3 regions of the Paenibacillus sp. 276b genome follow, and region 2 is predicted to be linked to each of the others. Evidence: riboswitches for the same ligand, from Rfam matches in the RefSeq annotation. Region 2 holds a riboswitch; each other region holds the start of a gene.
What was found. Region 2 has a riboswitch for thiamine pyrophosphate ahead of BLV50_RS09130 (thiamine phosphate synthase). Riboswitches for the same ligand answer to the same signal wherever they lie in the genome.
Positions count from the first base shown of each region.

Region 1: another riboswitch for thiamine pyrophosphate. It lies ahead of tenA (thiaminase II); the one in region 2 lies ahead of BLV50_RS09130 (thiamine phosphate synthase).
Region 3: another riboswitch for thiamine pyrophosphate. It lies ahead of BLV50_RS10965 (ECF transporter S component); the one in region 2 lies ahead of BLV50_RS09130 (thiamine phosphate synthase).

Region 1 covers NZ_FNRR01000001.1:985,213-988,342, forward strand. The annotation lists gene BLV50_RS04300 (NAD(P)/FAD-dependent oxidoreductase) at 1-559, shown strand, start outside; gene BLV50_RS04305 (hypothetical protein) at 568-858, shown strand; TPP riboswitch at 905-1,003, shown strand; gene tenA (thiaminase II) at 1,125-1,796, shown strand; gene BLV50_RS04315 (GNAT family N-acetyltransferase) at 1,840-2,373, shown strand; gene BLV50_RS04320 (TetR/AcrR family transcriptional regulator) at 2,423-3,130, shown strand, end outside.
Region 2 covers NZ_FNRR01000001.1:2,159,917-2,163,046, forward strand. The annotation lists gene thiS (sulfur carrier protein ThiS) at 1-137, opposite strand, end outside; gene thiO (glycine oxidase ThiO) at 134-1,366, opposite strand; gene BLV50_RS09130 (thiamine phosphate synthase) at 1,371-1,988, opposite strand; TPP riboswitch at 2,280-2,389, opposite strand; gene BLV50_RS09135 (ABC-F family ATP-binding cassette domain-containing protein) at 2,523-3,130, opposite strand, start outside.
Region 3 covers NZ_FNRR01000002.1:18,847-21,976, reverse strand. The annotation lists gene BLV50_RS10970 (ATP-binding cassette domain-containing protein) at 1-509, opposite strand, end outside; partial or broken gene BLV50_RS33780 (ATP-binding cassette domain-containing protein) at 531-881, opposite strand; gene BLV50_RS10965 (ECF transporter S component) at 972-1,565, opposite strand; TPP riboswitch at 1,807-1,917, opposite strand; gene BLV50_RS10960 (pectate lyase) at 2,237-2,905, opposite strand.

The DNA.
Region 1 (3,130 bases), 1.2 Mb from region 2:
CGGTCAAGTCATATCGGCTGACGAGGTTATTGTGTGTGCCGGCGCTTGGGCTAGTGAACTGTTGAAGCCCTTGGGCATTGATTTTAAGGTTCATTATCAGAAGGCGCAAATTATGCATTTGCAGGTTCATGATCGAGAAGACACTGGGAAATGGCCTGTGGTCATGCCTCCTTCGGATCAATATCTGTTAGCCTTTGATCAACAGAAGATTGTGATCGGGGCGACTCACGAAAATGATATTGAAGGCTATGATATAAGAGTAACCGCAGGCGGAATGCAGGAAATTTTGAATAAAGGATTGGAACTGGCTCCAGGTTTAGCCGATAGCACGTTTCAGGAAGTAAGAGTAGGTTTCCGTCCGTTTACACCAGGTTTTCTTCCGGTAATGGGTGCTGTTCCTGGTTGGAATGGCTTAATCACAGCCAACGGGCTTGGTGCGTCTGGGCTAACGATGGGGCCTTTTATTGGAAGTCAACTTGCCAAATTGGCTCTGGGTATGAAATTGGATATCGATATTCAGCCATATGACCTTGGAAAAGCAATGGATCATCAGAAATGAGGTGAACGATGACGTATTCACAGCGCTTAACTCACGGTAACTCATCAGACATTATTTATCTGGAGCACCAGATTGGCATCACCGAGGAGGAATTAGCAAAAGCCGAGGAAGAGCGGAGGGGTTACGAATCGGATTTAAACAAGTTAAAGACGTCTCCGGCGTATCATTCAAATTCAGCGACGAACGTCTCTAATGAGCAAAAATGGGTAGATGAGTTAAACAAATTGCAAAGTATGATTAAGGATATCCGCACCCGACTTAAGAAGTTGCAAGAAGATTTAGGGGAACTTGAAGATTAATAGGAATGGATTGACATTTGGAAAAACACATGTTGTAATAAGCCTGAGCTATTTGCAGGGGGACTGTTCGCAGTTGAGAAGGTTAAAACCTGACCCTTTGAACCTGTTAGTTAATACTGACGTAGGGAGCAAATGACATGTACTCATGTTATTTTGCCCTTGCCGAAAATAGGACAAGGGCTTTTTGGTCTGCATTTTGGATGACAGAACGCGATAGCTGGATGTGAAGCGGGAACATTATAATTTTAATATAAGGAGAAATGATCATGTCATTTTCAAGAACGTTAAAAGATAAGTCCAGAACCGTATGGGAAGATGGATACAACCATCCTTTTTTACATGAAATGGGGAAAGGCACACTGGATCAAGAAGCGTTTAAGTTTTATCTTCTTCAGGACTATACATATCTGATTGAATATGCGAAGATTTTTGCCATGGGTGCGGTGAAGGCGACAGATGAAAAACTGATGACGAACTTTACGGTGATTCAACACGCTATTCTGTACGAAGAAATGGATTTGCATCGAAATTATATGAATGAATTTGGGATTACGCTGGATGAAAATCATGCTGTCAAACCCTCTCTTTACAACAAGGCGTATACGTCGAATATGATGAGTGTTGCACAAACAGGTGGGGTTGCTGAAATCATCGCCGTCATTTTCCCTTGTGCGTGGACGTATTACGACTATGCCACAAGATTAAAAGAACAATATCGAGATTCATTAGAGGGCAATTTCTATCAGACTTGGATCGAAAATTATGCAAGTGATGAATTCCGCGACTCATTCGAATGGTTCTATGATACACTGGATGCATTATGCGAACATAAAACCGAGCAGGAACTGGAGGCCATTGAAGACATATTCAGAAGAAGTGTTGAATTTGAATATCTATTCTGGGATATGGCTTATAAACGGCAACTCTCGTACTTCTGATGAATGCAATCTACTACAACCAGAGATAAGGATGAACATACAGATGGACAATCGTGGAGAACGCATCTATTTACGATTTTTGAACGTGGAAGACGCTGCTGGGCTACTGGATTTGCAGTTCCGTAACCGGGCTATTTTCGAAGAAATATCGGCAAGCGAACGATCGGATACATTCTATACATTGGAGGGCCAAGTAGCCCTTCTCGAAGGTTGGAACAAGGCGAGGGAAGAGGGGAAACGGTACTCTTTCGGGATCTTTCTGAACCATACGCATGAGCTTATTGGGGAGATCTCTCTGTTCGAGCTTGAACTGGATTCCACCACCAAATGGATTGTTGGTTATGTGCTCGATCAGGTGCAGAATGGCAAGGGATATATGAGTGAAGCCCTTCAGCTAGCACTGGATTTTGCTATGAATGAAGCGGGTATAAAACGAGTGGAGGCAGGTGCGCTGCCTGACAATGCCGGATCGATTCGAGTGCTTCGCAAGGCGGGCTTTCAGGAGACGGACCGGCAGAATATTAAAATCAAGGGGATTTGGAAGGAACATATGATGTTTGCAGTGGATTTGCAATAGGTTACTAGATATCGTAACGTGAACCACCTAAATCATCCAGGGGGAACTTATGAATAAGCGGAAACAAATGTTATTGGACTCAGCGCTTGTACTCTTTGGGAAACATGGAGTGACCAACACCTCCATACAAATGATCCTAGACGAGTCAGGTGTGTCCAAAGGAACATTTTATAAATTCTTTGGCTCGAAGGATGATTGTATTCTTGCCATTCTGGAGCAACGTGTACAGGAAGATATGATGATTCGCAAAGATTTGGAGAGCCAAAGCTATGCTTCCGATTTTGATTTACTGGTGGATCAGATTATGGTGCCGATGATTTTGCCAGAAAAAAAGCTTGTTGTGGAGCTATTCTGGACAGGCTTCTACTCTGGAGAATGCGATCTGAAAAACTTGACTCGCATACAGTTAAATTGGTTATCTGAACGACTGGTACAGGTATTTGGTAAAGAATTAAAACCTTTTGCTTATGAAGGGGCTATTTTTGGTTTTGGCATGATCCATCAAATCTCGAACATGTGGAGAAACTTCCATCTTGACCAACCGGATTGGAACCATCTTGTGCCCAAAATCCTGAACTACATTGAAATCTTGCTTCGCTCCATGCTGGAAAGACAAGAGCATATTATAGATTTTCCAAGTCTTTTGATGATCGCTCCTGATTCCAAAGAAATTGTGTTGGATAAAAATAACCTGATTGCAGGTCTTCAGAAATTCAGTCATTCTATTCTCCAATTGGAAGTACCTATTAAAGCGAAA
Region 2 (3,130 bases):
TATTCCCGCGTTAAAATTTGCCGATTCAATTCAACCACGACGGTTTTTACTTGCAAATTAAATGAATGGAGCAATTTATCTACACGATTTAAGCTATCTTCAATTTGCATGGTTTGTCCGTTGACAATGATGTTCACTGCAACATCTCCTTTATGTTCAAACGTTCTGGACAAAGGTCCTGAATCCCCAGTTCTTCCGAGGTTTTGCCACAAATCAAGTCAGCCATAAGGCTGGCTGTAATTGCACTAAGCAATATGCCGTTACGATAATGTCCAAAAGCAGCGAATAAACCCGGTACACTATCACAAGCCCCCACATAGGGCAATCCATCCGGAGTCGAAGGACGGACACCAGCCCACGCTTGGATAAAATGTGCTTCCTTCATGCCAGGTACCCAGTTTGTTGCAGCTGCAAGCAACTTCTGAATGCCTTGTACCGAAACTTTCATGTCTGTTCTTCCAGGAAGGCTTGTTGCACCGATCCATACTTCTCCATTGGCTTTGGGAACAATATATATATCCTCTGCATACACCGTTTTGTCTGGCCTGTACCCGGCATGGTGGGGAGAAAACTGCACGGCTGCAATCTCCCCCTTTACTGGTAAAACAGGCGATTTCAGACCTACATGTCTCATCAATTCTTCACCATGTAACCCTGTAGCAATAATTACATTTCTCGATGTCATCGTTCCTATTGAAGTCTCGATTCCTTGCACACCGTTTACATTCGTATGCAAACGGACATCCTGTACCCCTTCCATCACCCTTGCACCCATGGCTTGAGCCGATCTGACATAAGCCTGCGTTAAGTTGACAGGAAGAACCTCGCTCTCGGAAGGTCTGTAAAATGCTCCATACGTATCCCTGTTTAACCATGAAGCTTCCTGTTGGACAGCAATACGATCCCACCAAATATGTTCTGTAGATAAGGTAGACGATCTACGATCATTCTTGTAACTGCTGACCTCACTGTATGAACGAAAAGGAGTAATAAATCCATGCTGTTGCAGCCCCATTTCCACTCCGCTAAGCGAACTGATCCGTTCCTTCTGCTCATGAAGCAAAGCTCTGCTCTGCCTTGCAAGCTTTGCCATTACAGCATGAGTGAATTCCTCACTATCAGCAGCAAGCATGCCTGCGGCTGCACAGGAAGTTCCCCCAGCGATCCGCGCCCGCTCAACCAGAAGAACGTCATGGCCTCGAGTAGCGAGTTCACATGCGATGGCACATCCGATAACTCCTCCACCTACAATAATGGTTTCTGCATGAAGCTTGCCTCGAACTTCCGCTCCAACTTTACTTCCCGAAACGATTCCTGGATGATAGCCTGAACGATTCCTGCTTCGACTTCTTGCTTCCTCTCTCAAGATCTCATCTCCTTGGTTCGGCGTACTTTTCTGAATCCGTGATCGCCTGTCGCAATGAAGCGGCAGCTACTTCCGGCTTATCGGTCGTCCAAATCGTTGAAATTACAGCGGCTCCTCTAGCACCAGCAGTTCGAATGGCAGCAATATTCTCAGGACTAATCCCGCCAATCGCGATCACGGGAATCGAAACATTAGAGCATACCTCAGCTAACGCACTTAGCCCTCTGGGTTCGCAATTCGGTTTACTATTTGAAGCATAGACATGCCCATAAAAGAGATAATCCGCTCCCTGTTCTTCTGCAACTTTTGCTTCTTCCAGAGAATGAACCGATATGCCTACGCGCAGCCGATCGACTCTCCTCAACTCATCCTTATCATAGCTGCGAATAACCGCTTGACCCCAATGCACACCACCAATTGAAGCATATTGATCCAGCTGATCTGAGCCATTCATAATGATTCGGTCAGATGGAACACCTTGTGTTTTTAGACCTTGCGCCCAATAAATCTGTTCTTCAAGGGTCAGCTTTTTTTCCCGAATGTGGATATAATCGACCCACCGCCATATACCCTTAGCAATATTCAGAAAAGAGTCCAAGTCTCCTGTACCTGGTGAAACCACATGCAGTTCGAATGATCTTGTTATTACATGTTCGTGGAAGATTACCGTCCTATTCGCCCTCCTCTTGCATGATTTAAGCTGATATACAACAACAAAAAAGCCACTCCCGTAGGGGAGTGGCCACGAATTTAAAATTCATGGATCAACTGAATGACTGTCGCATGCAATTACTCTATACATAACGCACAACAACTATAGAAACCATCCATAGTCGCAACGCTGTATACATAGAACTGCATGATTCATCTTGCAGGCCATATCGCAAAGTCAACGATAAAGCTCTTTGTCATTAGCTGAAACGCGCCACTTCCCTACGCTGGTATGATCCAGATCAGGTACAAAGGGTCCGGAATCGCATTCTTCCATCTCAGCCGCATCGTGCGGCCCCCCTAGTGTTCATATGAAGCTGTAGCCTATGTTACCATAGACACCTTTTTTTGTCACCGTACATTTCCATGAATTACGTTGTTCACCATTGCTGAAGTCATGTAGTTAACGAAGTTGCTGTTTCTGGTGCGAAGAATTTCGTAGAAACTATTGTTTGTCGGACCAAGCTTCAACATCCCACGTTTTGGTTACCCAACCTTCATAAAATTCAGGTTCATGGGATACGAGCAGCACGGTACCCTTGAATTCCTGCAGGGCACGTTTTAGCTCTGCTTTTGCGGTTACATCCAAATGGTTTGTGGGCTCATCGAACAAAATCCAGTTACTTTCACGCATCAGAAGCTTACATAAACGAACCTTGGCTTGTTCACCACCACTAAGTGCGTTAAGCGGGCGGGTGATATGCTCATTTTTTAATCCACAACGTGCGAGATGGCCCCGGACTTCATTCTGTGTCAGATGAGAAAACTCATTCCACACATCTTCGATCGGGGTAATATTACCTGCACGTACTTCCTGTTCGAAATAAGCTGTTTCCAGATAGTCCCCCAAGAAAGTCTTACCGCTAATTGGTGGGATTTTCCCCAAGATCGTCTTGAGCAGTGTGGATTTACCTACACCGTTACATCCAACAATGGCAATTTTCTCGCCACGCTCAATCGTCATCGTCATTTTAGGCAATAATGCATATGAATATCCGATTTCAAAATCAATACCCTCAAAGACGGTTTTACTACTCGCCCGGGCATCCTTGA
Region 3 (3,130 bases), on a different contig from region 2:
TTACCTGCCCCGTTAGCCCCGACAATCCCCACCCAATCTCCGTGCCATACCTTGGCCTGTTCCACCTGAATGAAAGGTGTTTTTCCGCGCCATCCGGTGAATTGCTGCATTTCCAGGGCTGGTTGGGGCTGCGCAGAAGCTCGCTCCTCCTTGTTATCCATACTTTCAGTTTCTGTTGCCCCATAACGAATAAACTCTCCTGTGACCAACGTCTGTGCTTTCGTCTGCCCTCGCTCTTCCCAAACTCCTGGATACCAGATTCCGTATTCCCTGAGCATATTCCGCTCATCTGTAAACACCTGATTCGCCGGGCCATCTGCCACAATCTTTCCTTCAGGCGACAATACGATGATTCGGTCTACCCACTCGACGATTTCATTAATTTTATGTTCTACGATAATGAGTGTTTTGTCCTGTGCAATCTGTTTCACCGTTTCCCATACTTGAGAGGTTCCTTCATCATCCAGCAGTGCCGTTGGTTCATCCAAAAAGAGTACGTCTGGCTCCATGGCCAGAATCGAAGCCATCGCAAGACGCTGCTTCATGCCCTGTGACATGGATTGAATGAGTGTTCGATTATGTTCAAAGCATAACCCCACCTGTTCCAGATATCGATGAATAAGAGCAGACATCTGCTCGCGTGGAATATTCCGGTTTTCCAGTACAAAAGCAATCTCTTCATCCGTATACGACATACAGAACTGGGTATCCGGATCTTGAAAAACAATGCCGGGCTGCTCAGGAACCTGAATATCATCACATTTCATCGGAATCTCCACAGATCGCGGAATCAGACCACTCAGAATTTGCAACAAGGTTGATTTGCCAGAGCCGCTTGGTCCAAGCAACAATACTTTCTCCCCTTGACGCACAGAGAGAGACAAGCCTTGGAACACCAAGGCCTTCTCTCCCGGGAACTTGCATCTTAGATTCGTAACACCTACCGCTTGCACATTCTCCACTTCATTCATCTAGTCCAGCGCCTCATAATCCTGCTTCGACACCGGTCTAAGGGATCGTGTTACACCTGTAAGCTCCAGCGCTTTGGCGAGATAATAGGTGAATACACCCGCAATCAGAATACTTCCAATGAAGCGGAATCCGATAAACAGCGTGTAGTTCCAAGCTGTGAGGGAATCAATGTACCCATACTGATAATCGAGTACAAGCGAAGCCGCTGCTGCACCAATAGCCGCAAGGCAGGTAACGAACAGATTGCTTTTCCGATACAGAAATGCGGCGAAGAAGATCTCTGCACCCAGCCCTTGCAGCAGCCCATACACCAGTGTCGACATGCCCCACTCACTACCTAGAAAAGCACTCACCGTTGATGCCGCAACTTCGGCCAGAATGGCTACACCCGGCTTGCGAATAATTACAAAGGCAAAGGTGCCCGCCATGAACCACATGCCGTAAATCATCTGCTCCGCATGAACGCCGAATGGCTTCATCAGATCATATGTAGGTCCCCATATTTTGTAGATCACCCCAAAGACTACCGCAATCACAATTGTTACCAAAATATCGGTTAACTTCAATCTGTTGCTGCCTACTGCTGTTGACATGTTCTCTACTTCCTTCCTCTGTTTCCCTAGATTTATAAAAAAAACAATAAAACAAACAAAAAAAGCCTCCCCGGTTCACAGGCAGGCCATACGCACAGTTTACAATTCTCACGATGCAACGCATTAGGCAGATATAGAGAAAGAAGAAAACAAACGACACCATCCCCGTCACATCAGAGAAATCCCGTTGCAACCAAGAAACGCTGACATTTATGTTCTATCCCTTATCACTTACCATTGCTCATCGCAAATTCATGTTCTCTACGCTGGCATTACCCAGATCAGATATACGGTCAGCAGCACAAGGCCGCTCTCTCAGCCCAACTTCATTGAGCACCCGGTTCACTTATTTCATTGCTTCTACTGTACAACACATGGGTATTTGTGACAATCCCGATAAGAAAAAATCAGTTTAAACTAGAAGAAAGAGTGATTAACTATATGTCTCATTTATGCGTCATATACCTCTGCTTCAAGAAATAACGTCTCTGTAATTCGTTACATCTCAGAAAGGTGCAAATGAGAGCGAATAACGTGTGCCAGGCTCATTAGACCAAGATAACGCGAACAAGGGATGTCCCCGTCATATTCATGACTTATAGGACATCCCCTTTAATTGTTATGCTTCATATCCTTTAGAGGAAAATTATTGAGAACCGGTATGCTCTGTTTTAATATTGTGTATTCCCGGATTGACTTGTTTTGCCCGATGCAAAGCCTTTAAACAAGGTCGGTACTTTGGAGTAACGGGTATTTGTAATTTTCCCTTGCGATGTACTGCTGTCCGTACGCATAATGGAATCTTTGACATTGGAAATGTCCGAGTTGTCTAGCGTCATGTTCACGGCGAAGGTTGTTCCGCCATTCTGACGTACCAGCTTGCCAATATCGTCTGCACGGAAATTTTTAATGTTAATCGTTCCGGCTGCATTCATTTGAAATACTTTATCATAGGCCTTGTAAGCTGCACCACCAGTGATGTTAACCGTTCCGGCTGATTTCAGAGTCAGAGCGTCCTCACCGACATCCTCCCAAATCACATTTGATATCGTGCAGTTACCATAACAATGAACACCGTCAGCTGCAGGTGAACCGATAATCACATTTTTGAGCGTGGCGCCTGCCTCCAACCGAAATACCGGCTTCTGATCTTCCGCTTGAGATCCATCTCCCAGGGTGGAAGGGTTGGCTACATACGTTTGGCCTTTGCCATCAAAAGTTTCTCCCTTGGCTACAATAATCGTTGAGTTTACAACAGTAGGTGCAGCAAAAGCCGGAATTGCACCTAATAATGAAGCGACCAGACCCGCAGACAGCAGCAACGTCAACACTTTTTTCATAATTTAAATCCTCCCTTATTCTGATGAATTGGCGTACAAGCATAAGCTTGTCCTCAAGGAACCGATCAGAGGTGCACCTCTGGCTCGGAACCTACCCTGATCCTACCAAAAAAGGGATGTTACGATAATAATCATTAGCTTAGATATAGAAACGACAGCAGTATGCCTGTGTTCTCGGCATTTTTTGCATCGTACTCCATTGTGTAATGTGCCGATCTCAACTTC